DNA from 3 places in the Kitasatospora sp. NPDC127116 genome. Region 3 is predicted to be linked to each of the others. Evidence: predicted binding sites of a transcription regulator. Region 3 holds the regulator's gene; each other region holds the start of a gene.
The links. Region 3 encodes HrcA, which represses chaperone genes, less so after heat shock. Its sites were predicted from a motif close to TTNGCACTCNGNNNNNCNGAGTGCNAA; they were not measured.

Region 1: groL (chaperonin GroEL) is a predicted target of HrcA. The motif match lies at 2,208-2,234, and genes of this name have one in related genera.
Region 2: ACFVHV_RS26385 (FmdB family zinc ribbon protein) is a predicted target of HrcA. The motif match lies at 2,942-2,968, and genes of this name have one in related genera.

The regions. Positions count from the first base shown of each region.
Region 1 covers NZ_JBHXTL010000009.1:66,764-76,407, forward strand. The annotation lists gene ACFVHV_RS05965 (hypothetical protein) at 1-274, opposite strand, end outside; gene groL (chaperonin GroEL) at 431-2,053, opposite strand; gene ACFVHV_RS05975 (cold-shock protein) at 2,375-2,578, opposite strand; gene ACFVHV_RS05980 (ubiquitin-like small modifier protein 1) at 3,116-3,394, opposite strand; gene thrC (threonine synthase) at 3,430-4,737, opposite strand; SAM riboswitch class I at 4,754-4,890, opposite strand; gene ACFVHV_RS05990 (glucosyl-3-phosphoglycerate synthase) at 5,002-6,039, shown strand; gene ACFVHV_RS05995 (trehalose-6-phosphate synthase) at 6,078-7,544, shown strand; gene otsB (trehalose-phosphatase) at 7,531-8,355, opposite strand; gene ACFVHV_RS06005 (DUF3263 domain-containing protein) at 8,444-8,689, opposite strand; gene ACFVHV_RS06010 (cupin domain-containing protein) at 8,783-9,133, shown strand; gene ACFVHV_RS06015 (extracellular solute-binding protein) at 9,189-9,644, opposite strand, start outside.
Region 2 covers NZ_JBHXTL010000072.1:6,161-15,804, reverse strand. The annotation lists gene ACFVHV_RS26405 (sigma-70 family RNA polymerase sigma factor) at 89-1,060, shown strand; gene ACFVHV_RS26400 (hypothetical protein) at 1,263-1,484, shown strand; gene mscL (large conductance mechanosensitive channel protein MscL) at 1,520-1,939, opposite strand; gene ACFVHV_RS26390 (hypothetical protein) at 1,970-2,254, opposite strand; gene ACFVHV_RS26385 (FmdB family zinc ribbon protein) at 2,613-2,930, opposite strand; gene ACFVHV_RS26380 (MFS transporter) at 3,057-4,430, opposite strand; gene ACFVHV_RS26375 (potassium/proton antiporter) at 4,837-6,321, opposite strand; gene ACFVHV_RS26370 (penicillin acylase family protein) at 6,561-9,281, shown strand; gene ACFVHV_RS26365 (5-formyltetrahydrofolate cyclo-ligase) at 9,345-9,644, opposite strand, start outside.
Region 3 covers NZ_JBHXTL010000002.1:70,835-80,478, forward strand. The annotation lists gene ACFVHV_RS01380 (PDZ domain-containing protein) at 1-180, opposite strand, end outside; gene ACFVHV_RS01385 (16S rRNA (uracil(1498)-N(3))-methyltransferase) at 312-1,061, opposite strand; gene dnaJ (molecular chaperone DnaJ) at 1,137-2,276, opposite strand; gene hrcA (heat-inducible transcriptional repressor HrcA) at 2,353-3,387, opposite strand; gene htpX (zinc metalloprotease HtpX) at 3,677-4,597, shown strand; gene ACFVHV_RS01405 (hypothetical protein) at 4,630-5,214, shown strand; gene ACFVHV_RS01410 (DUF3097 domain-containing protein) at 5,246-6,079, shown strand; gene ACFVHV_RS01415 (Uma2 family endonuclease) at 6,070-6,627, opposite strand; gene hemW (radical SAM family heme chaperone HemW) at 6,668-7,897, opposite strand; gene ACFVHV_RS01425 (AMP-dependent synthetase/ligase) at 7,955-9,644, opposite strand, start outside.

The DNA of each region.
Region 1 (9,644 bases), on a different contig from region 3:
CGCCGAGGGCGTGCGGGTCCCCGTCGGCCGCGCAGTCGGCGCACAGCGGCCAGCGCCCGTACGCCTCCAGCAGCGCGTCCTGGACGTCCTGGGCGACCAGCCCGAGCACGTACTCGGTGCCGTCCGGCCACTGCTCCAGCCACCAGCGGCGGTGCGTCACGGCCTGTTCCACCAGCGAGACGACGGCGGCGTCCGCCACGTCCCGCGCGGTGAGGTCGGCCAGGATCAGTGCCCGCGCGTTGTGCAGGGCGGTCTCGATGTCGTCAGCAGCCATCCGTCCATTCTCCGTCGACACGTCCGGAACGCCGAAACGCCCGGAACACCCGGAACGCCCGGAACACCCGGACCGCCGAAACGCCGTGTGGGCGGCCCCCCGAAGGGAACCGCCCACACGGACGAGGTCCAACCGATCCGATCGAAGCGATCAGGATCAGAAGTCCATGTCACCGCCCGGCATGCCGCCGCCGGCGGCCGCGGCGGCCTTCTCCGGCTTGTCGGCGATGACGGCCTCGGTGGTGAGGAACAGCGCCGCGATGGAGGCGGCGTTCTGCAGCGCGGAGCGGGTGACCTTGGCCGGGTCGATGATGCCCTCGGCGATCAGGTCGACGTAGGTGTTGGTGGCCGCGTTCAGGCCGTGACCGGCGGGGAGGTTGCGCACCTTCTCCACCACGACGCCACCCTCCAGGCCGGCGTTGGTCGCGATCTGCTTGATCGGGGCCTCCAGCGCGACCTTGACGATGTTGGCACCGGTGGCCTCGTCGCCGTCCAGCTCCAGCTTGTCGAAGGCGACACCGGCCTGCAGCAGGGCGACGCCACCACCGGCGACGATGCCCTCCTCGACGGCGGCCTTGGCGTTGCGGACGGCGTCCTCGATGCGGTGCTTGCGCTCCTTGAGCTCCACCTCGGTGGCCGCGCCGGCCTTGATGACGGCCACGCCGCCGGCCAGCTTGGCGAGGCGCTCCTGGAGCTTCTCGCGGTCGTAGTCCGAGTCGCTGTTCTCGATCTCGGCGCGGATCTGGTTGACGCGGCCCGCGACCTGCTCGCTGTCGCCGCCACCGTCGACGATGGTGGTCTCGTCCTTGGTGATGACCACCTTGCGGGCGGTGCCCAGCAGGTCGATGCCGGCGTTCTCCAGCTTGAGGCCGACCTCCTCGGAGATGACGGTGCCACCGGTGAGGATGGCGATGTCGCCGAGCATGGCCTTGCGGCGGTCACCGAAGCCCGGGGCCTTGACGGCGACGGACTTGAAGGTGCCACGGATCTTGTTCACGACCAGGGTCGACAGGGCCTCGCCCTCGACGTCCTCGGCGATGATGACCAGCGGCTTGCCGCTCTGCATGACCTTCTCCAGCAGCGGGAGCAGGTCCTTGACCGAGCCGATCTTGGAGTTGGCGATGAGGATGTACGGGTCCTCGAACGTCGCCTCCATGCGCTCCAGGTCGGTGGCGAAGTAGGCGGAGATGTAGCCCTTGTCGAAGCGCATGCCCTCGGTGAGCTCGAGCTCCAGACCGAAGGTGTTGCTCTCCTCGACGGTGATGACGCCTTCCTTGCCGACCTTGTCCATGGCCTCGGCGATGAGCTCGCCGATCTGGGTGTCGGCGGCCGAGATGGAGGCGGTGGAGGCGATCTGCTCCTTGGTCTCCACATCCTTGGCCTGGGCCAGCAGCTGGTCCGAGACGGCGGCGACGGCCTTCTCGATGCCGCGCTTCAGGGCCATCGGGTTGGCGCCGGCGGCGACGTTGCGCAGACCCTCGCGAACCAGGGCCTGGGCGAGCACGGTGGCGGTGGTGGTGCCGTCACCCGCGACGTCGTCCGTCTTCTTGGCGACCTCCTTGACGAGCTCCGCACCGATCTTCTCGTACGGGTCCTCGAGCTCGATCTCCTTGGCGATGGAGACACCGTCGTTGGTGATCGTGGGGGCGCCCCACTTCTTCTCCAGCACGACGTTGCGGCCCTTGGGGCCGAGCGTGACCTTCACCGCGTCGGCGAGCTGGTTCATGCCACGCTCAAGGCCGCGGCGAGCTTCCTCATCAAAGGCGATGATCTTGGCCATCAGAAGTGGTCCTCCGGGACACGGTCGACTGCTCGGACCAAGGGGTGCCCGCGACGGACGGCCCTGGTGCGCGGAGGTCCATTCCCTCCGCTCCCGGGGGCCTCACCGACCCGGTCCGCTGTCACTCTCACACTGTGAGTGCTAACGCCAATGATTAGCACTCCGGGTGGGCGAGTGCAAGCCCAATCGGCAATCCGCGAGCCGCCGCCGGGGCCGCCCGGGAACGCCGACGGGCCCGTGCGACACGAGTCGCACGGGCCCGTCGAGAAGCGAGAGGTCACCAGCCGCAGGGCCGCGCCGAGCTCCTGGGGTCGGAAGGGGTCAGACCGCGGCGCGGACCATGTCCGCCTGCGGGCCCTTCTGTCCCTGAGAGATCTCGAACTCGACCCGCTGGCCCTCCTCGAGGGTGCGGTAGCCGTCCATCTGGATCGCGCTGTAGTGGACGAAGACGTCCGCACCACCGTCGACCGCGATGAAGCCGTAGCCCTTCTCCGCGTTGAACCACTTGACGGTGCCCTGAGCCATTCCGAACTCCCCTAGTGCTGTGCTGGCCCTTCACGCGCCCGCAGGTCGCGGGCCCGGGTTGGTTGAAGGCCGGCCCGGGGAACCCCCCCTGGGCGCAGCCGTGCACGCCGCAACCCTCCGTGCAGGACGCCAGGCGGCTTCCGGCGAGCGGGTGATTGCGTCGACCGCCGCTGAATGTATCCGGATCGACGCCCTCTGCAACAGGGCCAGCCACCGGTAATTCCGCCTCGATGTCAAGGGACAGGACGGGCCGAATCGGAATAATCTCGGCATTTCACGCCGGACATAGCGGACGAATTACTCAAATGTCCGCGGGAATTCTGACATCCGCCTGACATGTTTCACGGGCCGGTCCCGCCGGCCGGACGCCCCCGGGCCGAGCACTGCGGGGGCCGAAAGGGAAACCCTGTTCCCAACCGAGCCACACTCTACTCCGACTCGACCGGGAAATATTCCGGCCGGAATGCCAGCGGTCGCCCGCGCATACGGGAAACGGAATTCCGTACGCGCGGGCGACCGCGGGTTGGTCGCGAAGGCTCAGCAGCCGCCGGCCACCGCCGGGATGATCGAGATGCCGGCGCCGTCCTCGATCTCGGTCGCCAGGCCCTCGGCGAAACGCACGTCGTCGTCGTTCACGTAGACGTTCACGAAGCGGCGCAGCTTGCCGGTGTCGTCCAGGATGCGGGCCGAGATGCCCGGGTGGTTCTTCTCCAGGTCGGCGACGACCTCGGCCAGGGTGGCACCCTCGGCGGTCACCACGGCGGCACCGTCGGTGTAGGTGCGGAGGATGGTGGGAATGCGGACGTTGGCGCTCATGACTCTCCTTGCGGGGGCGGGGCCGATCGGGTGGTTCAGGCGGACGCGAGGCCGGCGGCGCGGAACGAGTCCAGCGTCGGGCGGATGACGGCGGTCATCCCGGCGTCGGAGACGGCGTCCAGGGTCTTCAGGCCGTCGCCGGTGTTGATCGCGACGGTCTCCTTGGCCGGATCCAGCTGCCCGGTCTCGACCAGCTTCTTCAGCACGCCGACGGTCACCCCGCCCGCGGTCTCGGCGAAGATGCCCTCGGTCCGCGCCAGCAGCCGGATCGCCGCCACGACCTCGGCGTCCGTGACGTCCTCCACCGCGCCACCGGTGCGGCGGGCGATGTCCAGCACGTACGGGCCGTCGGCCGGGTTGCCGATCGCCAGCGACTTGGCGATGGTGTCCGGCTTGACCGGCTTGATCACGTCCCGGCCGGCCTTGAACGCGGCCGACACCGGCGAGCAGCCCTCGGCCTGGGCACCGAAGATCCGGTACGGCCGGTCCTCGACCAGGCCGAGCCTGATCAGCTCCTGGAGGCCCTTGTCGATCTTCGTCAGCTGCGAGCCCGAGGCGATCGGGATCACGATCTGCTCCGGCAGCCGCCAACCGAGCTGCTCGCAGATCTCGTACGCCAGCGTCTTGGAACCCTCGCCGTAGTACGGCCGCAGGTTCACGTTGACGAAGCCCCAGCCCTCGCCGGCCGAATCGCCGATCAGCTCCGAGCAGAAGCGGTTCACGTCGTCGTAGTTGCCCTCGATGCCGACCAGCTCGCCGCCGTACACCCCGGCCATGACGACCTTGCCCTGCTCCAGGTCGTGCGGGATGAACACGCAGGACCGGAACCCGGCCCGGGCCGCCGCCGCCCCCACCGCGCCGGCCAGGTTGCCGGTGGAGGAGCAGGACAGCGTGGTGTACCCGAACGCCCGGGCCGCCTCGATCGCGCAGGCGACCACCCGGTCCTTGAACGAGTGCGTCGGGTTCCCGGAGTCGTCCTTGACGTGCAGCTGGGCGGTGAAACCGAGCTCCCGGCCCAGGTTGTCCGCCTTCACCAGCGGGGTCCACCCCGGGTTCAGATTGGGCTTCGACGCCACGTCGGCCGGAACCGGCAGCAGCGGCGCGTACCGCCAGATGGACGCCGGACCGGCCTCGATCCGCTTGCGCAGCTCCTCGGCGCCCTCGCTGCCGAACTCGTAGGCGATCTCCAGCGGGCCGAAGCACTCCAGGCAGGCGAAGCTGGGGCCGAGCGGGAAGCGGGTGCCGCACTCGCGACAGGACAGCGCGGCGGCGGGGCCGAGGTCGACGGGCGGGGGTCCCCCCGGCCGAAGGCTGGGGGAGGGTGCGGCGGTGTCGATAGCCATGATGGCGAGGCCTCTCTCCTCATCTTCCCCGTGGCACGGTCGCGCCACAGGCCGGAATTGGCACCTGTCCCGCCGGGGCCTGTCGACAGACAGCCGCGCGGGAAGGTTGCCGGGACGTCAACGGGCCGTTCCCTCAGTCCCTCTGGATGAGCTTGTGAAATTGTGGTGATGCTCAACGGCGACCCCGGCGTGCAAAGGTCCGACCGCTGTACGAAGACTGTATCCGAAGGCGTCAATCCTGAACGGGTCCGTCCGCCACGCGAGATGACCCGTCCCACCGACCCCGCCGAGGAGACCTCCGTGCCCGCCGAACCGATTCCCGAGCTCCTCCCGCAGGCGGCGTCCTGGCTGCGCCGCCGCTCCTGGAGCGCGGCCGACCGGCCGGTCCGCACCCTCCTCGCCGCCAAGGAACGCACCGGCCGCACCGTCAGCGTGGTCCTCCCCGCCCTGGACGAGGAGGCCACCGTCGGCGACATCGTCCGCACCATCCGCCGCGAGCTGATGGAACGCCTCCCGCTCGTCGACGAACTCGTCGTCGTCGACTCGGGCTCCACCGACGCCACCGCCGCCGTCGCCGCCGAGGCCGGCGCCCGGGTCGAGCACCGCGACGCCGTCCTGCCCCGGCTGCCCGCCGTCCCCGGCAAGGGCGAGGTGCTCTGGCGCTCGCTGCTGGTCACCCGCGGCGACATCGTCTGCTTCGTCGACGCCGACCTGCGCGAATTCGACCCGTCCCTCGTCTCCGGCATCCTCGGCCCGCTGCTGACCGACGAGTCCATCCAGCTGGTCAAGGCCATGTACGACCGCCCGCTGGAATCCGAGGGCGCCGTCCTGCCCGCCGGCGGCGGCCGGGTCACCGAACTCGTCGCCCGGCCCCTGCTCAACCTCCACTGGCCGGAACTCGCCGGTTTCGTCCAGCCCCTCGGCGGCGAGTACGCGGCCCGCCGCTCACTGCTCGAACGGCTGCCCTTCCCCACCGGCTACGGCGTCGAACTCGGCCTGCTGGTCGACGCCCTGGAACTGGCCGGCCTGGACGCCCTGGCCCAGGTGGACGTCGGCGTCCGGCACCACCGCCACCAGGACGGCCAGGCCCTCGGCCGGATGGCCGCCACCATCTACCGGACCGCCCTGGAACGCCTCGACCGCACCCACCGCCTCAAGGCCTCCGCCGACCTCGTCCACCCCCAGCTCACCCAGTTCACCCGCGACCCGGAAACCCGCGCCTTCACCGCCCACACCCACCCGGTGACCGCCCTGGAACGCCCCCCGATGCACACCGTCCCCGAATACGCGACCCGTCATTGAGGGGTTTGCCGCCCCGAACCCCCGGCAACATCCCAACCATGGGCGATCTCACGACCAACCGTTCGAGCGCGACCGGCACCGCCCCCGTCCTGGTTGCCTCCAACCGGGGACCGGTGTCCTTCAGCACCGCCGACGACGGCACGCTGACCCTGCGCCGCGGCGGCGGCGGACTGGTCTCCGGCCTCTCCGCCATCGCGGACCCGAACGCCGTCTGGGTCTGCGCCGCCCTCAACGACGCCGACCGCAGAGCCGCCGCCGAGGCGCCGCGGGGCCGCCTCGACCTGGCCGGCCACGAGGTCGGCGGCCAGGCCGTACGGATGCTGGACATCGACCCGCAGACCTTCGCCCGCGCCTACAACGGCGTCGCCAACTCCACCCTGTGGTTCGTCCACCACCTGCTCTACGCGACCCCCACGGCACCCGCCTTCGACGCCGGCTTCCGCACCGAGTGGGCCGCCTACCGGGCGTACAACGAGGCCTTCGCCGAGGCCCTGGCCGCCGAGGCCGCCCCGAACGCCGCGGTCCTCGTCCAGGACTACCACCTCTCCCTGGTCCCGGCCCTGCTCCGGGCGGCCCGCCCCGACCTGCGGATCGGCCACTTCTCGCACACCCCCTGGGCCCCGCCCGAGTACTACCGGATGCTGCCCGACGACGTCGCCCGGGCCGTCCTCACCGGCATCCTGGGCGCCGACCGGGCCGGCTTCCTGACCGAACGCTGGGCCCGCGCCTTCGCCGCCTGCTGCGAGGACCTCCTGGACGCGACCGTCGACCACGACGCGCTCACCGTCACCCTCGACGGCCGCACCACGGGCCTCGGCGTCCACGCCCTCGGCGCCGACGCCGGCTTCCTGCGCGAACGCGCCCACCGCCCCGACGTCGACGAACGCCTCGCCGCCCTCCGCCGGACCGTCGGCGACCGCCGCACCATCGTCCGGGTCGACCGCACCGAGCTGAGCAAGAACATCGTCCGCGGCCTCCAGGCCTACCGGCACCTGCTCCGCACCCGCCCCGAGTGGCACGACCGGGTGGTGCACATCGCCTTCGCCTACCCCTCCCGCACCGACCTGGCCGAGTACCGCGACTACACGGCCACCGTCCAGCGCCTCGCCGACGAGATCAACGCCGAATTCGCCACCCCCGCCTGGCAGCCGCTGCTCCTCCACGTCGACGACGACTTCCCGCGCTCGCTCGCCGCCTACCGCCTGGCCGACGTCGCCCTGGTCAACCCCATCCGCGACGGCATGAACCTGGTCGCCAAGGAGGTCCCGGTGGTCTCCGACAACGGCTGCGCCCTCGTCCTCTCCCGCGAGGCCGGCGCCCACGCCGAACTCAAGGACGACGCCCTCACCGTCAACCCCTACGACGTCATCGCCACCGCCGACGCCCTCCACGCCGCTCTCACCATGGACCCGAAGGAGCGCGCCGACCGCACCGGCCGCCTGGCCGCGGCGGCCACCGCGCTCCCCCCGCAGCAGTGGTTCCTGGACCAGCTCAACGCCCTGTGAGCGCCTCCCCGAGAGCCCCCAGCAGCTCCACCACCCCCTCCGGCCCGGCGACCACCAGATCCGCCCGGTCGGCCAGCTCCCGCACCGGCGCGTCCCCCACCGCACCGGCGCACACCAGCACCCCGGCCACGCCCTCGCCCCGCAGCTTCTCCACCGCGGCGAAGGCCGCCACGTCCCCCAGGTCGTCCCCCGCGTAGAGCACCGCACGGGCCCCCCGCTCCCGCAGGAACCCGGTCAGCGCCGCCCCCTTGTCCACCCCCGGCGGCCGCAGCTCCAGCACCAGCCGCCCGGGCTCCACCACCAGCCCGTGCTCGGCCGCCAGGTCCCCCACCGGCGCCCGCAGCAGCTGCAGCGCCTCCTCGGGCGCCGCCGTCCGCCGGGTGTGCACGGCCACCGACCGCCCCTTGTCCTCCACCCACGTCCCCTCGGGCGCCCCGACCCGCTCCAGCACCACCGGCAGCACGTCCCGCACCCGCGCCACCCCCGGATGCGCCTCCGGCGCCGAGAGCTTCCCGTCCTCCCACCGCTCGGCCCCGTAGTGCCCCAGCACCACCACCCCCGGCAGCCCCGCGAACCCCCCGTACTCCACCGCCACCGCGGCCGGCCGGCCCGTCACCACCACCACGGCCCCCACCACCGAGCCCAGCCGCCGGAGAGCTCCCACCACCCCCGGATGCGCCCGCGCCCGCCCCGGATCCGCCACGATCGGCGCCAAGGTCCCGTCGAAGTCCAACCCGATCACGGCGTCCCCGGGCGCCGCCAGGACGGCCCGCACCCCGTCCCGGCCGGCCTCGGTCCCCGGCACGAACATCTCTTCAAAACCCATACCGAAGCCCCTACCCCGGACCGCCCCCTCCGCACCCACCCGGCGCCCGGCCGTCCTCCCTGGAGCCGTCCCGTCACCGGGCCCCCCGCCGGGCCTCGCGAATCCGCCGCAACCGATTCACCAGCACCGGCGCGTGCGCCAACGCCGCCTCCCGGTCCAGCAGAGCGTTCAGCACCTGGTAGTACCGCGTCGAGGAGAGCCCCAGCTCCTCCCGGATCGCCCGCTCCTTGGCCCCCGCCGTACGCCACTGCCGCCCTTCCAGCGCCAGCACCGCCCGCTCCCGCTCACTCAGCCCACCCGGTTCGCCCACCGGAACCACCTCCGTCCACCGCTACGGAGTGTCATTCTCGCGCGCAACCCCGACACACCCTGCTCGCCCCACCGCTCCCCGCGCCCGGCTACCGTCACCCCCATGACCACGCCCAGCTTCGCCCTGCACGTCCCCACCGCCGACCTCGACCCCGACCCGCTGGACCCGTCCCAGGTCGTCTCCGGTTCCCCCGAGGTCACCGGCAAGGTGCTGTCCGAGTCGGCCGACGGCCGCCACCTGCGCGGTCTCTGGCAGATCACCCCCGGTGTGGTCACCGACGTGGAGGCGGACGAGATGTTCGTGGTGCTCAGCGGCCGGGCCACCATCGAGATCGAGGGCGGCCCGACCCTGGAGGTCGGCCCCGGCGACTGCGCGGTCCTGCGCGAGGGCGACCGCACCACCTGGACGGTCCACGAGACCCTCCGCAAGGCCTACGCCATCACGCTCCCCTGAAGCAGCACCCCCAGCGGGGCCGGGGCGGGTCCCGGCCCCGCCCCGGTCCCCGGTCCTACTTGCGGACCTTGGCCGCTTCCTTCACCGCCGCGTCCTGCAGTCCCCCGAGCACCTGCTTGGGATCGCCGGTGACGGCCTGCCCGATCCCCGCCTTGATCCCGTTGCTGACCTCGCCCCAGGCCGGGTCGCCGAACGGGTAGAAGCTCGCGTTGGCCAGCCCGACCGCGAACTGCTTGAGGTCCTCGTGCTTGGGGTCCGACGACATCTGGGCGAAGGCGTCCTGGGTGACCGGCAGGAGGTTGTACTGCTCGTCGAACTTCAGCTGGTTGTCCTTGCCGTAGACGAAGGACAGGAACTTCTTGATCTCGTTCTTGTGCCCGTTCGCCTTGAACGCCATCATCCAGTCGGCGACCCCGAGGCTCCCGGTCCGCCCGACGCCGTCCTTCTTGGGGATCGGCGCCGTCCCGAAGTCGATCTTCCCGGCGGTCGCCATCCGCAGCAGCGTCGGGTG
Region 2 (9,644 bases), on a different contig from region 3:
CGTTACGTGTGTGCCTCCAGGGGCCCGCACTTCTTGCCCTCACGAGGCAGGCAGGCAGACCTCGGCAATACCAGCAAAGGGAGCAAGCATGGCCACCCGTGCCGTCGTTCGCGACAGGGCCGACCGGAGTCGCGCGGCCCGCCCGACCAACCTTGAGGCCGACCGCGACCTGGTCGGCATGTACCTCGACGAGATCGCCAGGACACCCCTGCTCGATGCCGCCGAGGAGGTCGAGCTCTCGCTGCGGATCGAGGCCGGCGTGTACGCCCAGCACCTGATGGACGAGGGCGGACTCCCCGACGGCGTCACGCGCGAGGAGCTGGAGACGATAGCCGCCGACGCCGAGCGCGCCAAGGACGTCTTCATCCGGTCCAACCTCCGGCTCGTGGTCGCCGTCGCCCGTCGCTACCCGCGCAGCGGCCTGCCGCTGCTGGACCTCATCCAGGAGGGCAACGCGGGCCTGGTGCGCGCCGTCGAGAAGTTCGACTACGCCAAGGGCTTCAAGTTCTCCACGTACGCGACGTGGTGGATCCGGCAGGCGATCACCCGGTCCATCGCCGACCAGTCCCGCACCATCCGGCTGCCCGTGCACCTGGTGGAGGAGCTCGGGCGGATCCGGCGGGTGCAGCGGGAGAAGTCCAAGGAGCTGGGCCGTGAGGCGGAGCCGGCCGAGATAGCGGCCGAGCTGGACACCACCGAGGCCCGGATCAAGGACGTGCTGGACTGGGCGCGCGACCCGGTCAGCCTCAACATGTCGGTCGACGACGAGGGCGAGACCCAGTTCGGTGACCTCGTCGAGGACACCGGGGCCACGTCCCCCGAGGACGCCGTGATGGTCATGCTCCGCCGTGAGGAACTGGACGACCTGATCGGGCGGTTGGACGACCGCACCGCCTCGATCATCCGCTCCCGCTACGGAATGGAGGACGGCCGCGAGCGCACCCTCACCGAGGTGGGCAAGCAGCACGGCCTCACCCGCGAGCGGATCCGCCAGATCGAGAAGCACGCGCTGGCCGAGCTGAAGAAGATCGCCGACCACGCGGGCTTCGAAGCCGCCTGACAGGCCACCCGACAGGCCACCCGACAGGCCACCCGGGCAGTTCCGCCTGGCAGGCCGCCCGACAGCCCGTCCGACGGGCCGGCCGGGCCCGCTGGCCGAGCCCTCATCCGGGCCCTGGCGCGGAGCGTTCCGCACCGGGGCCCGAGGCGTGCCGCGGGGCTCTTAGGCTGGAGGGGAGGGACGAGTGGACGGAGTGGACGGCGTGAGCGAGCAGGGGCAGGAAAAGGGCCAGGAGCGGGACCGGGCGCAGGAGCCCCGGGAGGCTGCGGTCGCCAAGGCCCGGCTGGTCTTCCGGGACCCGTTGGACCAGCAGTCCAGCGACGACACCGATGCGGGCTGGGGTGCCCGCCCCGGGACGGGGGAGGGTGGTGGACGGGGGCTGGACTGGTACCTGAGCCAGCGCCCGCCGCACCACGGGGGCTGAGGAACGGGGACCGTGCGCCGACCGGCACCCGTCGGTCAGCGCAGCGGCGCGACCAGCGCGTCGCGGATCTCGGTCAGCAGGGTGACCTCCTTGGCTTCGAGGTCCGCCGCCTTCTCGGCGAGGGTCTTGCGGTGGGCCGCCAGCTTGTTCATGGGCACGATCAGAACGAAGTAGACGACCGCCGCGGTGATCAGGAACTGGATTGCGGCGCTGAGCACCGATCCCCACAGGATGAGGATTCCGGACGTGACCTCGCCGGTCGGGCTCACCTCGCAGGGCCCCTTGAGGCAGGAACTGTAGGACGCGAGGTCCTTCGTCCCGAAGACGCCGACGAGTGGATTGATCACGCCCTTGACGAAGGCGTTGACGATGTTGGTGAAAGCCGCGCCGATGACCACGGCCACGGCGAGGTCGATGACATTTCCACGCAGCAGGAATTCCTTGAAGCCCTTCATGCCGCCTCGAACGACGAAGTCGCCCCCCGGTTACGGGTGATCTTCCGCAGTCCCGGATTGACAACCCGTCCGGCCCAGCGCGCCCCCCTGGGGCGGCGGCAGACCGGCCCGCGCGGGCCCCAGCGCCAGCGCCGCCGCCACCGCGAGCAGCACCAGGACGGGCACCCCGGCCCGCCGTCGCACCGCACTGCGCCAGCGGTGCCACCCGCCGCACCCGCGCCGGATCGGCGGGAAGCCCGGCAGCTCCTGCCGGGGCGGCACGGCGGGCGCGGGCAGCGGGAGGGGTAGGGGCAGGGAGAAGTTCGCGGTCGTCATCGACGCACCTCCGGAGTGTCGGCGGCCCGGCCCCTCGCGGACCGGATGCCCACACGATGAGCGTTTCCGGCGAACTCGGACAGCAATTTCCCCAGGCCTGTGGACAACCGGGCCCTGTGGACAACTTCGTTCACCCGCACGAGTTGCTCCGGCCCGTCCGGGGTGACGGAAAGCCCATGGGGCCGCAGCGGGGCAAGAAGGGGAGGAGGGGGGAAGCGGGGGAAGAGGGGAAAGCGGGGAGGCCGACGGCCGGAGCCGACGGGAACGCGGAAAGGCCCGCCGTCCCCGCGTGGAAGCGGGGCCGACGGGCCTCTCCGAGGTCTGCGGGCCGTCCCGGGCCGATGGCCCGGTGCCGAGGTCAGCTCGCGGCGGGAGCCGGGCTGGACGACGACGAGGAGCCGGAGCTCGACGACGAGGACGAAGCCGAGGAGGACGTGGACGTGGCGGACGACGTCGAGGGGGTCGACGACGACCCGGCGCCCACCGTGCTGCTGGAGGACGAGCGGCTGTCGGTCCGGTAGAAGCCGGAGCCCTTGAACACGACGCCCACGGCCGAGAAGACCTTGCGGAGTCGTCCCTGGCAGTCGGGGCACGTGGTCAGCGCCTCGTCGGTGAACTTCTGCACCGCCTCCAGGCCGTTGCCGCACTCGGTGCACTGGTACTGGTACGTGGGCACTTGTCTTCCTCCTGGCACTCTCGCCTGATGAGTGCTAACGATGGTCAATGATGCGGCATTCCGCGGGATCAGTCCAGCGACTCCGGTGTGAGATGGGCCGGGCCCGGCCACCGGACCGCCTCCCGCTCAGCCCTTGGCCGCGCCCACCAGCCGTCCGGCACCGCCGTGCTCCGCCGGGACGTCGCCCGAACCCCGGGCCGGAGCGGTGCCCGCGACGGCCGCCCCGGGTCCCGGTGCCACCAGCAGGTGCCGCAGCGAGAGCAGCACGATCAGCCCCAGTCCGGCCCCGGCCACCGGCACCAGGAACCCGGTCGAGGGCCCGTGCCCGTCGACAAGCCGGCCCGCCGCCATCGAGCCGACGGCCAGCCCCAGCCCGATCGCGCCGGTCAGCCAGGTGAAGGCCTCCGTCTTGGCCCCGTCCGCGACCAGCGTCTCGACCAGGGTGTAGCCGCTGATCAGGGTCGGCGCGATGGCCAGTCCGCAGACCAGCCCGGCGACGGTCAGCGCGACCAGGTTGGGCATCGCCCACAGCACCGAGCAGCCCAGCACCAGCAGGGTGTAGCTGATCAGCATCCGCTGCTGCACCGGCCGCCGCCAGGCGATCACGCCGTACAGCACGCCGGCCAGCATCGAGCCGCCGGCGAAGATCCCGTACACGGTGCCGCCGGCGTCGTGCTGCCCGACCGAGTCGGCGAAGGCGTTCACCGACACCTGCATGCCGCCGAACACCGCGCCGACCCCGAGGAAGGTCCCGGCCAGCAGGCGGACGCCGGGGGAGGCGAGCGCCGAGGCGCGCTTGGTGCCGGGCTGCGGCACGATCCGGGCCGGGGCGGTGCGCCGCTGGGCGGCGAAGGCCAGGCCGCCGACGAGGGTCAGCGCGGCCTCGGCGACCAGGGCGGTGGCCGGGTTGGCGAGGGCGGCGATGCCGGAGGCCAGGATCGGGCCGATCACGAAGGTGAACTCGTCCGTCACGGACTCGAAGGCGAAGGCGGTGCTCACCCGGGCCGCGGAGGCGTCGGAGGCGCCGTCCGCGGTGAACGTGGCCACCCAGCGGGCCCGGACCATCGCGCCGACCTGCGGAACGCTCGCACCGGCCGGGACGGCGGCCAGGAACAGGCTCCAGGCGGGCGCGTGACCGAGCGCGAGCGCGATCAGCGCGCCGACCGCGGCCGCGTGCACCAGGACGGTCGGGACGAGCACCGCGGCCTGGCCGTAGCGGTCCGCGAGCCGCCCGGTCTGCGGCCCGACCAGGGCCTGGGCGACGGCGGCGACCGCGGTGACCGTACCGGCGGTGCCGTACGAGCCGTGGGTCCGGGTGACGAGCAGCAGGATGCCCATGCTGAGCATCGCGTACGGCAGCCGCGCGACGAGGGCGGGGGACAGGAACGTCCAGGCCCCGGGCGTGCGCAGCAGCTCGCCGTACCCGACGCGGGCGGGGGCCGGAGCTGCGGGGGTGGCCGCGTGGTCCGCGGCGGTGTCGACCGTTCGGCGCGCCGTCACGGTCGGTCCTTCCTGCTGCCTGGTAGCGCGGCAGGGCATGGTGTGGCCCCGACGGCGCCGAGAGTCGTCCTCTCGCGCGTCGACCGGGGTAGATACCGGGCCGGTCCGGCGTGGTGGCCGGGAGCCGGACCGCGGCCGCCGAGCGGTCGCGCCAACTCTGCGTCAGGCAGAAATTGGGGGTGGTCTAGCGGTGGTTATACGGATGATCGAACCATCGTATCAGTTACGCGCGTAGATACCCTCGGCCGACCCTCGGCCGACCCTCGGCCGACCCAGGCCCCTCCGGCCTGCCCCAGCCGTGACGGGCCGGAGGAGCCGGGCGGGCCGGGCGAGCCGGAGCGGCCGTGACGGCCCGCCCCAGCCGGTTTCGAGCAGTGAAGGGGCCGAGCCGAGCCGACCCCCGCGCTCACCGCCCGTTCAGCCACCCCGCGAGCTTGCCGCCCTTGTCCACGGCCCGCAGCCGCCGCTCCGCCGCCTCGCCGACCTCGTCCGTGGTGACCACCAGCAGTTCGTCCCCGCCGCGCAGCACCGTCGCCTTGTCCGGCACGAAGGAGTTCCCCTCCCGCACGACCAGGGTGACAGCGGCCCCCTTGGGCAGCCGCAGTTCGCTGATCTCCACGCCCGACATCTTCGAGGTGGGGGAGAGCGCGACCGACAGCAGGTGCCCGTGCAGCTTCTCCAGCGGGGCGGACTCGATGCCCAGGTCCTGGCCCATGTCGCCCTCGTCGATCCGCAGCCGCTTGGCCACCCACGGCAGGGTCGGCCCCTGGAGGAGGGTGAAGACGACGACGAGGATGAAGACGATGTTGAAGACGTCCTCGGCCCGGTGCGCGCCGGACACCACCGGGATGGTGGCCAGCACGATGGGCACCGCCCCGCGCAGTCCGGCCCAGCTCAGCAGCGCCTGCTCGCGGGCCGGCACCTTGAACGGGGTGAGCGAGACCATCACCGACAGCGGTCGTGCCAGGAACACCAGCACTCCGCCGATCACCAGCGCGGGCACCACCGCGTCGCCCATGGTCTCGGGCGTGACGAGCAGCCCGAGCAGCACGAACATGCCGATCTGCCCGATCCATGCCAGTCCGTCGGCGAAGCCCCGGACGGCGGGGCCGTGCGGCAGCTTGGAGTTCCCGAGTATCACCGCGCTGATGTAGACGGCGAGGAAGCCGGAGCCGTGCAGCAGCGCGCCGCCGGCGTACGCGAGCACGGTGAGCGCCATCACGGCGATCGGGTAGAGGCCCGAGGAGGGCAGTGCGACGTGCTTGAGCCCGTAGGAGCCCATCTTTCCGACGGCGAGGCCCACCGCGGCGCCGATCGCCAGTTCGGCGGCGATCGTGCCGATCAGGACGTACCAGGTGTCCAGTTCCCCGGTGGTGGCGAAGGCGACGACCAGGATGACCACGGGCGCGTCGTTGAAGCCGGACTCGGCCTCCAGCAGGCCGGTGAGCCGGTGCGGCAGCGGGACCATCCGCAGCACGGAGAAGACGGCGGCCGCGTCGGTCGAGGAGACGATGGCGCCCAGCAGCAGTGAGGTGCGCCAGTCCAGGCCGACCAGCCAGTGCGCGCCGGCGGCGGTGGCGAAGACACTGATGCCGACGCCGACGGTGGCGAGCACGGTCGCGGCCGGCATGACCGGCTTGATCTCCCGCCAGCTGGTCTTGAGGCCGCCCTCGGCGAGGATCACCACGAGTGCCGCGTAGCCGAGCACCTGGGTGAGCTCGGCGTTGTTGAACGTGACGCCGATCCCGTTCTGTCCCAGCGCCACGCCGATCCCGAGATAGATCAGCAGGCTGGGCAGCCCTGATCGGGTGGAGAGGCGGACGGCGCCCACCGCGAACAGCAGGATCACGGAGGACTCAAGCAGGAGCTGGTTCAGATGGGAGACGTTCACGCAGGGGCACCTCGGGCAGGCATGGGCGGGCGGGGTGTCTGGTGGTGCTGTGGGGTGACCCGTTAAGAAGTCGTCAATGCTCCTCTTGCGGATCGTTACGCAGTCTAACATTTTGCCATATCTTTAGCTTGGTCCCCCGTTCACGGTGCCCGGCCGACTCGGCCTAATGTGGTGCCCTGTCACGGCCGCAGGCCCTGGACACGCCCGCCCGCCCCGAAGTCAGGACCGCAAGGACCCAGATGCCCCGCTCGAAGAAGTTCCGGCGCGCCCGTCTGATCGTGATCGTGCTGGTCGTGCTGCTGGTGGCCGGCACCGGCTACGGCGGCTACCGCGGGGTCTCCGCGGTCCGCGCCTCCTTCCCGGAGGTCGACGGCAGCGTCAAGGTGCCGGGCCTGAGCGCGCCCGTCGACGTCAAGCGGGACGCCAACGGCATCCCGCAGCTGTACGCCGACACCGACGAGGACCTTTTCCGTGCCCAGGGCTACGTCCAGGCGCAGGACCGTTTCTGGGAGATGGACGTCCGCCGGCACATCACGGCCGGCCGGCTCTCCGAGATGTTCGGCGACGGCCAGGTCGACACCGACGCGTTCATCCGCACCATGGGCTGGCGGCAGGTGGCGCAGAAGGAGTTCGACACCAAGCTGTCGCCGGAGACCAAGAAGCACCTCCAGGCCTACTCGGACGGCGTGAACGCGTGGCTCGCCGAGCACCCCGGCGGCGCGAAGGCCTCGCTGGAGTACGGCCTGCTCGGCGTCGTCAACGGCGGCTACCGGCCCGAGCAGTGGTCCCCGGTCGACTCGGTGGCCTGGCTCAAGGCGATGGCCTGGAACCTCTCCGGGAACCTCCAGGAGGAGATCGACCGCTCGCTGCTGGCCCAGGACTTCGGCCCCGACAAGATCGCCGAGCTGTACCCGGACTATCCGTACGCCCGCAACGGCACCATCGTGAAGACCGGCGCCGTGACCGGCGACAACTACCGTCCCGCCGACGGCTCCCCGCTGTCCGGGACGGCCGCCGGAACGGCCGCCACCGCCCAGGGCGCGGCGGCCACCAAGGCGATGCTGCAGGGCCTGACCGACCGGGTCGACTCGATGCCGCAGCTGCTCGGCCGCCCCGGCCAGGGCATCGGCTCCAACTCCTGGGTGGTCGCCGGCTCGCACACCACCACCGGCAAGCCGCTGCTGGCCAACGACCCGCACCTCGGCCCCGGCCTGCCCTCGGTCTGGTACCAGATGGGCCTGCACTGCCGGACCGCCTCCCCGGCCTGCCAGTTCGACGTCTCCGGCTTCACCTTCGCGGGCATGCCCGGCGTGATCATCGGACACAACAAGGACATCGCCTGGGGCTTCACCAACCTCGGCGCCGACGTCACCGACCTCTACCTGGAGAAGGTCACCGGCCCGGAGACCTACCAGGTGGACGGCAAGGACGTGAAGTTCGACCTCCGCAAGGAGACCATCAAGGTCGCCGGCGGGGAGGACCGCACCATCACCGTCCGCACCACCCAGACCGGCGCCCCGCTGATCTCCGACCAGAGCAGCGAGCAGCAGAACGTCGGCAAGTACGCACCCAACGGCCAGTCCGCCCCGGACCGCGGCACCAGCGGCTACGGCGTCGCCCTGCAGTGGACGGCGCTCAGCCCCGGCAAGACCATGGACGCCGTCTTCGAACTGGACAAGGCGAAGAACTGGGACGAGTTCCGCGCCGCCGCCAAGGACTTCACCGTCCCCGCGCAGAACCTGATCTACGCCGACGCCAAGAACATCGGCTACCAGGCCCCGGGCAGCATCCCGGTCCGCGGCAAGGGCGACGGCACCCTCCCCTCGCCGGGCTGGGACTCCGCGTACCAGTGGAAGGACCCGATCCCCTTCACCGCGCTGCCCTGGAGCCTCAACCCCTCGGCCGGCTACATCGTCACCGCCAACCAGGCCGTGGTGGACCCGAGCTACAAGTACAACCTGACCAAGGACTGGGAGTACGGCACCCGCGCCAAGGAGATCACCGACCAGATCGAGGGCCTGCTCAAGAACAACGGCAAGATCTCGCCGGACGACATGCAGACCCTCCAGCTGGACAACACCAGCGTGATGGCCAAGACGCTCGTCCCGCTGCTGCTCAAGCAGCCGATCAGCGACCCGTACGTGCGCGAGGCCCAGGACCTGCTGAAGGACTGGAACTTCCACCAGGACGCCGACTCGGCCGCCGCCGCCTACTACAACGGCGTCTGGCGCCAGCTGCTGATCCTGGCCTTCGGCCAGAAGTTCCCGGCCGACCTGCGGGCCAAGGACAACTGCCTGCTGGTCCGCCAGCAGGACGACCCGACCAAGCCGGACAGCTCCACCAAGATCGTCACCGAGTGCGGCACCCGCGAGCCGGGCAAGGCCCAGCCGGACGGCGGCGACCGCTGGACCGAGGTGGTCCGCCAGCAGCTGGAGAAGCCCGACAGCTCGTGGTGGACGTACATCGACGACCAGCACAAGGAGCAGAAGGGCCTGAACAACCTGCTCCAGGAGGCGATGAAGAACGCCCGCCAGGAGCTGACCTCGCTGCTCAGCAAGGACGTCTCCACCTGGAGCTGGGGCCGCCTGCACAAGCTGGAGCTGCGCGAGCAGACCCTCGGCACCGACAACTCCTCGATCGCCTCCGGCGCGGTGCACAAGCTGCTCAACCGCGGCCCGTACCGGCTCTCCGGCGGCTCGGCGGCGGTCGACGCGGCCGGCTGGAACGCGGCGGCCGGCTACCAGGTGGACTGGATCCCGTCGATGCGCATGGTGGTCGACCTGAACGACCTCGACTCCTCGCGCTGGATCAACGTCGGCGGCGCCTCCGGCCACGCCTTCCACGACAACTACAACGACCAGACCGACCTCTGGCTCAAGGGCAAGCTGCTGACCTGGTCCTACTCGCCCGACGCGGTCGAGAAGGCCACCAAGCACAAGCTGGTCCTCACCACCGGCTGACGCCCGGGCGGCCCGGCCACCGGCGGCCCCGTTCCCCCCGAGGGAGCGGGGCCGCCGCCGTTCTCACCCCAGCCTGCGCACCCCCGAGGGCAGCACCGCCAGGTCCACCGGCCGGTCGTGCGGCTCGGCCGGCACCCGCTCCAGCAGCTCGTGCTCGTACAGCAGCACCGCCAGCACCGGCCGCGCGCCCGCCCGCGCCAGCCGGGCCAGCACCCGGTCGTAGCTGCCGCCGCCCCGGCCCAGCCGCAGCCCGGAGCGGTCCACCGCCAGGCCCGGCAGCAGCACCACCGCGGCCCCCGTCACCGCCTGCGGCCCGAGCCGCGGGCCGACCGGCTCCAGCAGCCCGCGTCCGGCCGGGGCCAG
Region 3 (9,644 bases):
GAACCTCGGGTGGTGGACCGGCAGGTGGTCCGCCGTCAGCCGCCAGGCCCGGCCGCCGTCCAGCGGGGCGAGCCAGAGGTCGTCCTCGGCGACGAAGGCGACCAGGTCGCCGTGCAGGTGGGGATGGCGCAGGTAGGCGCCCGCCGAGCTGTTCGAGGAGGTGCTCAGGGAGTCCGTCACCCGGCCAGCCTAAGCAGGTGCGCGTACGATCCGCGCCGTTTTTCCCAGACTTCCGGCGCCGCCCGCGGAGGGCTGTTACGCCCTCCCGGGAACCGCCCCGCGGGCCGCCCCGACCGCCTGCACGGCAGCCGTCACGACCAGCGGCCGGTGCGCCCGAGCAGCAGCGCGCCGGCGGCCACCCCGGCGGTCGAGGTGCGCAGCACCGAGGAGCCCAGCCGGTACGGCTTGGCGCCCGCCTCGGCGAAGGCGGCCAGCTCCTCCGGGGAGACCCCGCCCTCGGGGCCGACCACCAGCACGATGTCCCCGCCCTCCGGCAGCCCGGCGTGCGCCAGCGGCTCGGCGCCCTCCTCGTGCAGCACGGCGGCGAACGCGGCCCGCGCCAGCACCGGCGCCAGCTGCCGGGTGGTCATCGGCTCGCGGACCTCGGGGAAGCGCAGCCGGCGGGACTGCTTGCCCGCCTCCCGGGCGGTGGCCCGCCACTTGGCGAGCGCCTTGGCGCCGCGCTCGCCCTTCCACTGGGTGATGCAGCGCGAGGCGGACCACGGGATCACCACGTCCACGCCGACCTCGGTCATCGTCTCCACGGCCAGCTCGCCGCGGTCGCCCTTGGGCAGCGCCTGGACGACCACGATCCGCGGCGCGGGCTCCGGCTCCCGGCGCACGGCGGCGACCGTCACGTCGATCGCGTCCTTGCCGAGCACCTCGGCGACCGTGCCGTCCACCCCGAGTCCCAGCCCGTCGGCCAGGGTGACCGCCTCGCCCGGCTCCAGCCGCTTCACCGCGGCCGCGTGCCGCCCCTCCGGGCCGTCCAGGCGCACCACGGCCCCGGGCACGGCGGCGGCGATCCGCTCGGTCTCGACGACGAAGACGGGCGCGGTCATGACGGGGGAACCTCCAGGAGTGGGACGGGAACACGGAAGGGGTGCCGGGATCCCCCGGCACCCCTCCGCGGACGACTACCGGCCGTTGAAGGCGTCCTTCAGGCGGGAGAACAGGCCCTGCTGGCCCGGCGCGAACTGGCCGGACGGCTGCTCCTCGCCGCGCAGCACCGCGAGGCGGCGCAGCAGTTCCTCCTGCTCGGCGTCGAGCTTGGTGGGCGTCTTCACCTCGACATGCACTATCAGGTCGCCCCGGCCGCCGCCGCGCAGGTGGGTGATGCCCCGGCCGTGCAGCGGGATCGACTGGCCGGACTGGGTGCCGGGCCGGATGTCGACCTCCTCCAGGCCGTCCAGGGTCTGCAGCGGCACCCGGGTGCCGAGCGAGGCCGCCGTCATCGGGATGGTGACGGTGCAGTGCAGGTCGTCCCCGCGCCGCTGGAAGATGGTGTGGGTGGTCTCGGCGATCTCGACGTACAGGTCGCCGGCCGGGCCGCCGCCGGGGCCGACCTCGCCCTCGCCGGCCAGCTGGATCCGGGTGCCGTTGTCGACGCCGGCCGGGATCTTGACGGTCAGGGTGCGGCGGGCGCGCACGCGGCCGTCGCCGGCGCACTCCGGGCACGGGGTCGGCACGACGGTGCCGAAGCCCTGGCACTGCGGGCAGGGGCGGGAGGTCATGACCTGGCCCAGGAAGGACCGGGTGACCTGGGAGACCTCGCCCTTGCCGCGACACATGTCACAGGTCTGCGCCGAGGTGCCGGGGGCCGCGCCCTCGCCGCTGCAGGTGGTGCAGGTGACGGCGGTGTCGACCTGGAGTTCCTTGGTGGTGCCGAACGCGGCCTCCTCCAGGGTGATCTCCAGCCGGATCATGGCGTCCTGGCCGCGGCGGGTGCGCGAGCGCGGGCCGCGCTGGCCGGCCGCGGCGCCGAAGAAGGCGTCCATGATGTCGGAGAAGCCGAAGCCCGCCGCGCCGGCGCCGAAGCCGCCGGCACCGCCGCCGCCCGGGGACAGCGGGTCCCCGCCGAGGTCGTAGACCTGACGCTTCTGCGGGTCGGAGAGCACCTCGTAGGCGGCGTTGATCTCCTTGAACCGCTCCTGCGTCTTCGGGTCCGGGTTGACGTCCGGGTGCAGTTCGCGTGCCAGGCGCCGGAACGCCTTCTTGATCTCGTCCTGCCCCGCATCCCGTCGGACGCCGAGTACCGCGTAGTAGTCCGTGGCCACCAAATGCTCCGCTTGTTCCGCCTGTAGTAGTGCTGCGACTGGACGCCACCGTTAAAAATTCTAACGGTGGCCCTTGCTAGGACTCGGCCAGGATCTGGCCCACGTACCGTGCCACCGCTCGCACCGCCCCCATTGTGCCGGGGTAGTCCATCCGGGTCGGACCGATCACACCCAGTTTCGCCACGCTCTCGTCGCCCGAACCGTAGCCGACCGAAACGATCGAGGTGGAATTCAGCCCTTCATAGGCGTTCTCCCGCCCGATCCGGACCGTCATCGCGGCGTCCGCGGTCTCACCCAGGAGGCGGAGCAGGATGACCTGCTCCTCCAGGGCCTCCAGCACCGGCTGGATGGTGAGCGGGAAGTCGTGCCCGAAGCGGGTCAGGTTGGCCGTGCCGGCCAGCATGATCCGCTCCTCGTTCTGCTCGGCGAGCGTCTCGAACAGGGTCGCCAGGACCGTGCTGACCGTCGGCCGGTCGGCCTGCTCGAACAGCGCCGGCAGTTCCTCCAGCAGCCCCGGGACCTCCGGGAGGCGCCGGCCGGCGGCTCTCGCGTTGATCCGGGCCCGCAGGTCCGCCAGCACCGTCTCGCCGACCGAGCCCGGGCAGTCGACCATCCGCTGCTCGACCCGGCCGGTGTTGGTGATCAGTACCAGCATCACCTTGGCCGGGGCCAGCGCCACCAGCTCGATGTGCCGGACGGTGGAGCGCGTCAGCGAGGGGTACTGCACCACCGCGACCTGCCGGGTCAGCTGGGCGAGCAGCCGCACGGTGCGGGCGACCACGTCGTCCAGGTCGACCGCGCCGTCCAGGAAGTGCCGGATGGCCCGGCGCTCGGGGGCGCTCATCGGCTTGATCTCGGCGAGCTTGTCGACGAAGAGGCGGTACCCCTTGTCGGTCGGGATGCGGCCGGCGCTGGTGTGCGGCTGGTGGATGTAGCCCTCCTCCTCCAGCGCCGCCATGTCGTTGCGGACGGTCGCCGGCGAGACCCCGAGGTTGTGCCGTTCCACCAGGGCCTTGGAGCCGACCGGCTCCTCGGTGCCCACGTAGTCCTGCACGATCGCGCGGAGTACGGCGAGCTTGCGTTCGTCCAGCTGGCGGACCTCACCGGCCATGGGGCACGCACCTCCGTCTTCGCACGTTGTCCGACTGTGTCCCTCACTGCTGCGGGCCGCTCCGGGAGGCCCCCGGTCTTGGCACTCTGAACGTACGAGTGCCAGAACCGTACCTGCCAGTGTAAGGCCCGGGTCCTACGGCAGGAACGGCCCGAGGGGCGTGATCCTCCCCGCAGTTCCGGACACGGCCCGCGGGGCCCCGGCGGTTCGATCCTCCCGGCACCGGGGTGGTGCCGGGAGGCCGTCCGGGTGGCAGCATCGAAAGCGACGGCGAACGGAGGAGCAAGCGATGTCGAGCTCGGGCCAGCACACCCGTTTCGCGCCCGACCGCGGCCTGACCGGCCGCATGGTCGCGACGATGTTCGTGATCGGGTTGCTGTACGTCGGTTTCACCGGCCTGCTGATCGCGCTGCTGCGCGGCGCCTGGCCACTGATCGTCCTGATCTCCGGCGGGCTGTTCGTGGCCCAGTTCTGGTTCAGCGACAAGATCACCGAACGGGCGATGGGCGCCCGCCAGGTGTCCCCGGAAGAGTTCCCCCAACTCCACGGCACCGTCGACCGGCTCTGCGCCCTGGCCGACATGCCCAAACCGCGGGTGGCGGTCGCCGACAACGACATGCCGAACGCCTTCGCCACCGGCCGCAACCCGCAGAACGCGGTGATCTGCGTGACCACCGGGCTGCTGCGCCGGCTGGAACCGGAGGAGCTGGAGGGAGTCCTCGCGCACGAGCTGTCGCACGTCGCCCACCGGGACGTCGCGGTGATGACGATCGCCGGGTTCCTCGGCGTCCTCGCCGGGGCGATGACCCGGATCGCCGTGTACGGCGGGTTCATGGGCGGCGGGCGCAACAACAACGACCAGAACGCCGCCATCCTGGCGCTGATCATCCCGCTGGTGTCGATCGTCGTCTACGCGATCAGCTTCCTGCTCACCCGGCTGCTCTCCCGCTACCGCGAACTGGCCGCCGACCGGGCCGCCGCCCAGCTCACCGGCCGGCCCAGCGCCCTGGCCTCGGCGCTCACCAAGGTGACCGGGCAGATCGCGGCCATCCCCAGCAAGGACCTGCGCCAGGCGCAGCCGTACAACGCCTTCTACTTCGCCCCCGCGCTGAGCGCCCGGGAGGCCGCCTCGCAGCTGTTCTCCACCCACCCCAGCCTGGAGAAGCGGCTGGAGCAGCTGGCGAGGATCTCCGAGCAGCTCGGCCACTGAACCCGCCGAGCCCCTGACGCGAAAGGACCGCCGTGGGAATCCTGGACACCCTGTTCGGCCGCACCAAGCCCGTCAAGCCCGACCTCGACCAGCTGTTCGGCGTGCCGTCCGCCGCGCTCACCCTGGAGGCCGGGGCCGGGTTCACCCCCACCGGGCTCGGCTCGGTCTGCTTCGCGGCCGTCGAGGGCGCGGCCTTCGTCCAGGTCGAGCAGCAGGTCCGGGCCCTGCTGGACGCCGACACCGAGCGCGGCGGCGTCCCGGTGGAGGCCTCCAAGGACGACTACGGCTACTCCTGGCTGCTCGCCCGGCACCGGCCCGACGAACTGCCGGAGCTGGTCAACGACCTGCACGCGGTCAACAGCGAGCTGGAGGCGAACGGCTTCGGGCCGCAGCTGCTCTGCTCGCTGGTCGCCTTCCGCGATCCGCAGGGGCGGTCGCTGGCCCTGGTCTACCTCTACAAGCGCGGGACGTTCTATCCCTTCGCCCCGATGCCCGGCGGCGGGGAGAAGCGCAACAGCCCGCTGGAGCTGCAGGTCAACGCGATGCTGGGGAACGACCTGCGGCTGGAGAAGGACCTGAGCCGCTGGTTCCCGGTCTGGGGCGCGCCGGGCCTCTGACACACCGTCCGCCGTCCCTATGATCACCCGTATGCGCAGCCGCCAGTACGGACCCGACCTGACCCCGCCGTGGAAGAAACAGCGGCCCGCCCCGGAGGTGCCCGCCGAGCGGGACCTGGTGGTCGAGGAGGCGGCGACCGGCTTCTGCGGGGCGGTGGTGCGCTGCGAGAAGACCGCCGAGGGGTTCACCGTCACCCTGGAGGACCGGTTCGGCAAGCACCGGGTGTTCCCGCTGGTGCCGCGCGGCTTCCTGCTGGAGGGCCGGGCCGTCACCCTGGTCCGCCCGGCCGGCCCGGCTCCCGCCCGGACGCCGGGCCGCACCGCCTCCGGCTCCGTCGCCGTCCCGAACGCCCGCGCCCGGGTCGCCCGCGAGTCCCGGATCTACGTCGAGGGCCGGCACGACGCCGAGCTGGTCGAGCGGGTCTGGGGCGACGACCTGCGGATCGAGGGCGTCGTCGTCGAGTACCTGCGCGGCATCGACGACCTGCCCGCGATCGTCGCCGACTTCGCGCCCGGCCCCGGCCGCCGCCTCGGCGTCCTGGTCGACCACCTGCTGCCGGGGACGAAGGAGCACCGCATCGCCGCCCGGGTCACCGGCGACTCGGTGCTGGTCGTCGGCCACCCCTACATCGACATCTGGCAGGCCGTGAAGCCCTCCAGCGTGGGCATCCCCGGCTGGCCCGCCGTCCCGCGGGGCGAGGACTGGAAGGAGGGCACCTGCCGCCGCCTCGGCTGGCCGGTGGACACCCCGGCGGCCTGGAAGCACATCCTGTCGAAGGTGGACAGCTACAAGGACCTGGAACCCGAACTGCTGGGCCGGGTGGAGGAACTGATCGACTTTACGGCCCTGCCGGGTCAGGAGTAGGTCCGGAACTCCGAGGTGTCCAGCGTGATGTCGAGCAGATCCAGCGGAATCGACTCGCCGAACTTCGCGGTCCGCTCGACCGCGTAGTCCGGCAGCCCGGAGGCCGCCGCTCGACTCGGCTCGGTGAGCAGCACACAGACACCCTTGATCGGGTCGACAATCAGATATGCGGGAATCTGGCCCTCTGCATAGAGCTCCCGTTTGGTCCGGTAGTCGCGAAGCACGCTGGTCTTCGAAACCACCTCGACCGCCAGGGTGACCGCAAGCGCGGGCAACAGCCGACCGCTCTCCTCCGCAGCCCCCCGCTCAAACACGACCAGGTCCGGCTGCGGCTCACTGGCCTCGCGGGGAAAGGCCACATCCTGCGTGGTCAGTGCATTCCACCGGGTGTACGGCGTCTGGTGCTGGATGGCCCGGATGATGAGGTTGTGGACCATGTCCGGCCCGGCCATCATCACGATTTCCCCCCTGATGAGCTCGGCTTTGAAGCCTTCGGGGACCTCCAGATTCTCGAAGATCCCCGTCACCCGGTCATCAATGGCGGTCATTGCGCGCTCCCTACGACGGCTGACACCACGTTAACGACACTCAGTCCACCAAGTCACGAACAACCGCGTCCGCCAGGAGGCGGCCCTGGAGGGTCAGTGCGGCGCGGCCCTGCTCGTAGGGCCCGGCGGCGAGGAGGCCGTCGGCGAGGTGCCGGTCCGCCGCCTTGCGGCCGGTGTCGGTGAGCAGGTCCAGGGGGATGCCGTCGACCAGGCGCAGCTCCAGGAGGATCCGCTCGACGCGGCGGTCCTCCTCGGCCAGCACCTCGCGGGCCAGCGCCGGGGTGCGCTGCTCGGCGAGGGCCTGCGCGTAGGCGGCGGGGTGCTTGGCGTTCCACCAGCGGACGCCGCCGACGTGGCTGTGGGCGCCGGGGCCCGCGCCCCACCAGTCGGCGCCGGTCCAGTACAGCTCGTTGTGGCGGCAGCGGCCCTCGGGGGCGGTGGCCCAGTTGGAGACCTCGTACCAGGAGTAGCCGGCGGCGGCGAGCGCCTCCTCGGCGATCAGGTAGCGGTCGGCGTGCACGTCGTCGTCGATCATCGGCAGTTCGCCGCGCTTGACCCGGGCGGCGAGCCGGGTGCCCTCCTCGACGATCAGCGAGTACGCGGAGACGTGGTCGGGCCCGGCGCCGATGGCGGCGTCCAGGGAGGCCCGCCAGTCGTCGTCGGACTCGCCGGGGGTGCCGTAGATGAGGTCGAGGTTGACGTGCTCGAAGCCGGCCGCGCGGGCCTCGGCCACGCAGGCCTCGGGGCGGCCCGGGGTGTGGTGGCGGTCGAGCAGCTTCAGGACGTGCGGGCGGGCGCTCTGCATGCCGAAGGAGAGCCGGTTGTAGCCGCCCTCGCGCAGTTCGGCCAGGTACGCCGGGTCGACCGACTCCGGGTTGGCCTCGGTGGTGACCTCGGCGTCCTCGGCGAGCCCGAACTCCTCGCGTATCGCGGCGAGCATCTTCACCAGGTCGCGGGCGGGCAGCAGGGTCGGGGTGCCGCCGCCGAGGAAGACGGTCCGCACCGGGAGGTCCGTGTCCCCCAGCACCTTCCGGGCGAGGCGGATCTCGGCGACCACGTTGTCCGCGTACGTGTCCTGCGAGGCGACCGCCCCGGAGGAGCGCAGCTCGGTGGCGGTGTAGGTGTTGAAGTCGCAGTAGCCGCAGCGGCTGGCGCAGTACGGCACGTGCAGGTAGAAGCCGAACGGCCGGTCGCCCAGCCCGTCGAGGGCGTGCGCGGGCAGGGAACCGTCGGACGGCACCGGATCGCCGTCGGGGAGTGCGGAGGGCATGAGCCCATTGTCCCGTACGGCGCACCCGTTCGGGTGAGCCGTACGGGGCGGGGCGGCTCAGGCCTCGTTGGCGCCCGCGTACATGGCCGCCACGGCGTCCGCGTAGGTCCGCTCGACCACCGGGCGCTTGATCTTCAGGCTCGGGGTGAGCTCGCCGTGCTCGATGTCCAGGTCGCGCGGCAGCAGGTGGAACTTCTTGATCGTCTGCCAGCGCTGGAGGTCGGCGTTGACCCGCTTGACGAAGCCCTCGATCAGCTGGTGCACGGCCGGCTCGGCGGCCAGTTCGGCGTAGCTCCTGCCGGCCAGGCCGCGCTCGGCGGCCCACGGCAGGAGGACCGCCTCGTCCAGGCCGATCAGCGCGGTGCAGAAGTTGCGGCCGTTGCCGATCACCAGGATGTTGCTGACGAACGGGCAGACCGCCTTGAACTTGCCCTCGACCTCGCTGGGCGCCACGTACTTGCCGCCGGAGGTCTTGAACAGGTCCTTCTTGCGGTCGGTGATCCGCAGGAAGCCGTCCGGGGTGAGCTCGCCGATGTCCTCGGTGTGGAACCAGCCGTCCGACTCCAGCACCTCGGCGGTCTTCTCCGGCAGGTTGTGGTAGCCGCGCATGACGCCCGGGCCGCGCAGCAGGATCTCGCCGTCCTCGGCGATCCGCACCTCGGTGCCGGGCAGCGGGCGGCCCACCGTGCCGATCCGCACGTCCTCCGCGCGGTTGACGCAGGAGCCGGCGCTGGTCTCGCTCAGGCCGTAGCCCTCCAGGATCGGCACCCCGGCGCCGATGAAGAAGTAGCCGATCTCCGGGGCGAGCGCGGCGCTGCCGGAGACCGCACCGCGCAGCCGGCCGCCGAAGGCCGCCCGGATCTTCGCGTACACCAGCTTGTCGGCGAGCGCGTGCTGCGCCCGCAGGCCCAGCGGGGCCGTCTCGGTGCCGGTGGCCACCCGGCTCTCCTGGACCGCCCGGGCGTGCTCGCGGGCGACCTTCGCCGCCCACAGGAAGATCTTGTACTTGGCGCCGCCCTCGGCCCGGGCCTTGCCCGCGATGCCGTTGTAGACCTTCTCGAAGATGCGCGGGGCCGAGGCCATGATGGTCGGCCGGATCACCGGCAGGTTGTGGATGATCCGGTCCACCCGGCCGTCCACCGCCATCACGTGCCCGGTGGCGATCTGCCCGGAGATCAGCGTCTTGCCGAACACGTGCGACAGCGGCAGCCACATGAACTGCACGTCGTCGGGGCCCAGCAGTCCGCTGGCCTCCTGCGCCCGGCCCTCGTACGCCCAGCAGTCGTGCACCAGGCGCACGCCCTTGGGGCGGCCGGTGGTGCCGGAGGTGTAGATGAGGGTGGCCAGCTGCTCCTTGTCGAGCCCGTCGACGGCCTTCTCCACCGCGTCCGGGTGCTCCGCCAGGTACCGGGCGCCGCGCTCCTCCAGCTCCGCGAGGGTGAGCAGCTCCAGGCCGGCGCTCTCGGGGGCCTCGGCGGGCGCGTCGAAGAGGATCACGGTGCGCAGCTCGGGCAGCTGGTCGAGCTGCCCGACGGCCTTGGCCAGCTGGGCCGCGTTCTCGGCGAACAGCGCCCGGGAACCGGAGTCGGAGAGGATGAACGCCGTCTCGTCCGCGTTGGTGCTCGGGTAGACGGTGGTGATCGCGGCGCCCGCGCACATGGCGCCGAGGTCGGCGACGATCCATTCCAGCCGGGTCGAGGAGGCCAGGGCCACCCGGTCCTCGGGGTGGATGCCGAGTGCCATCAGG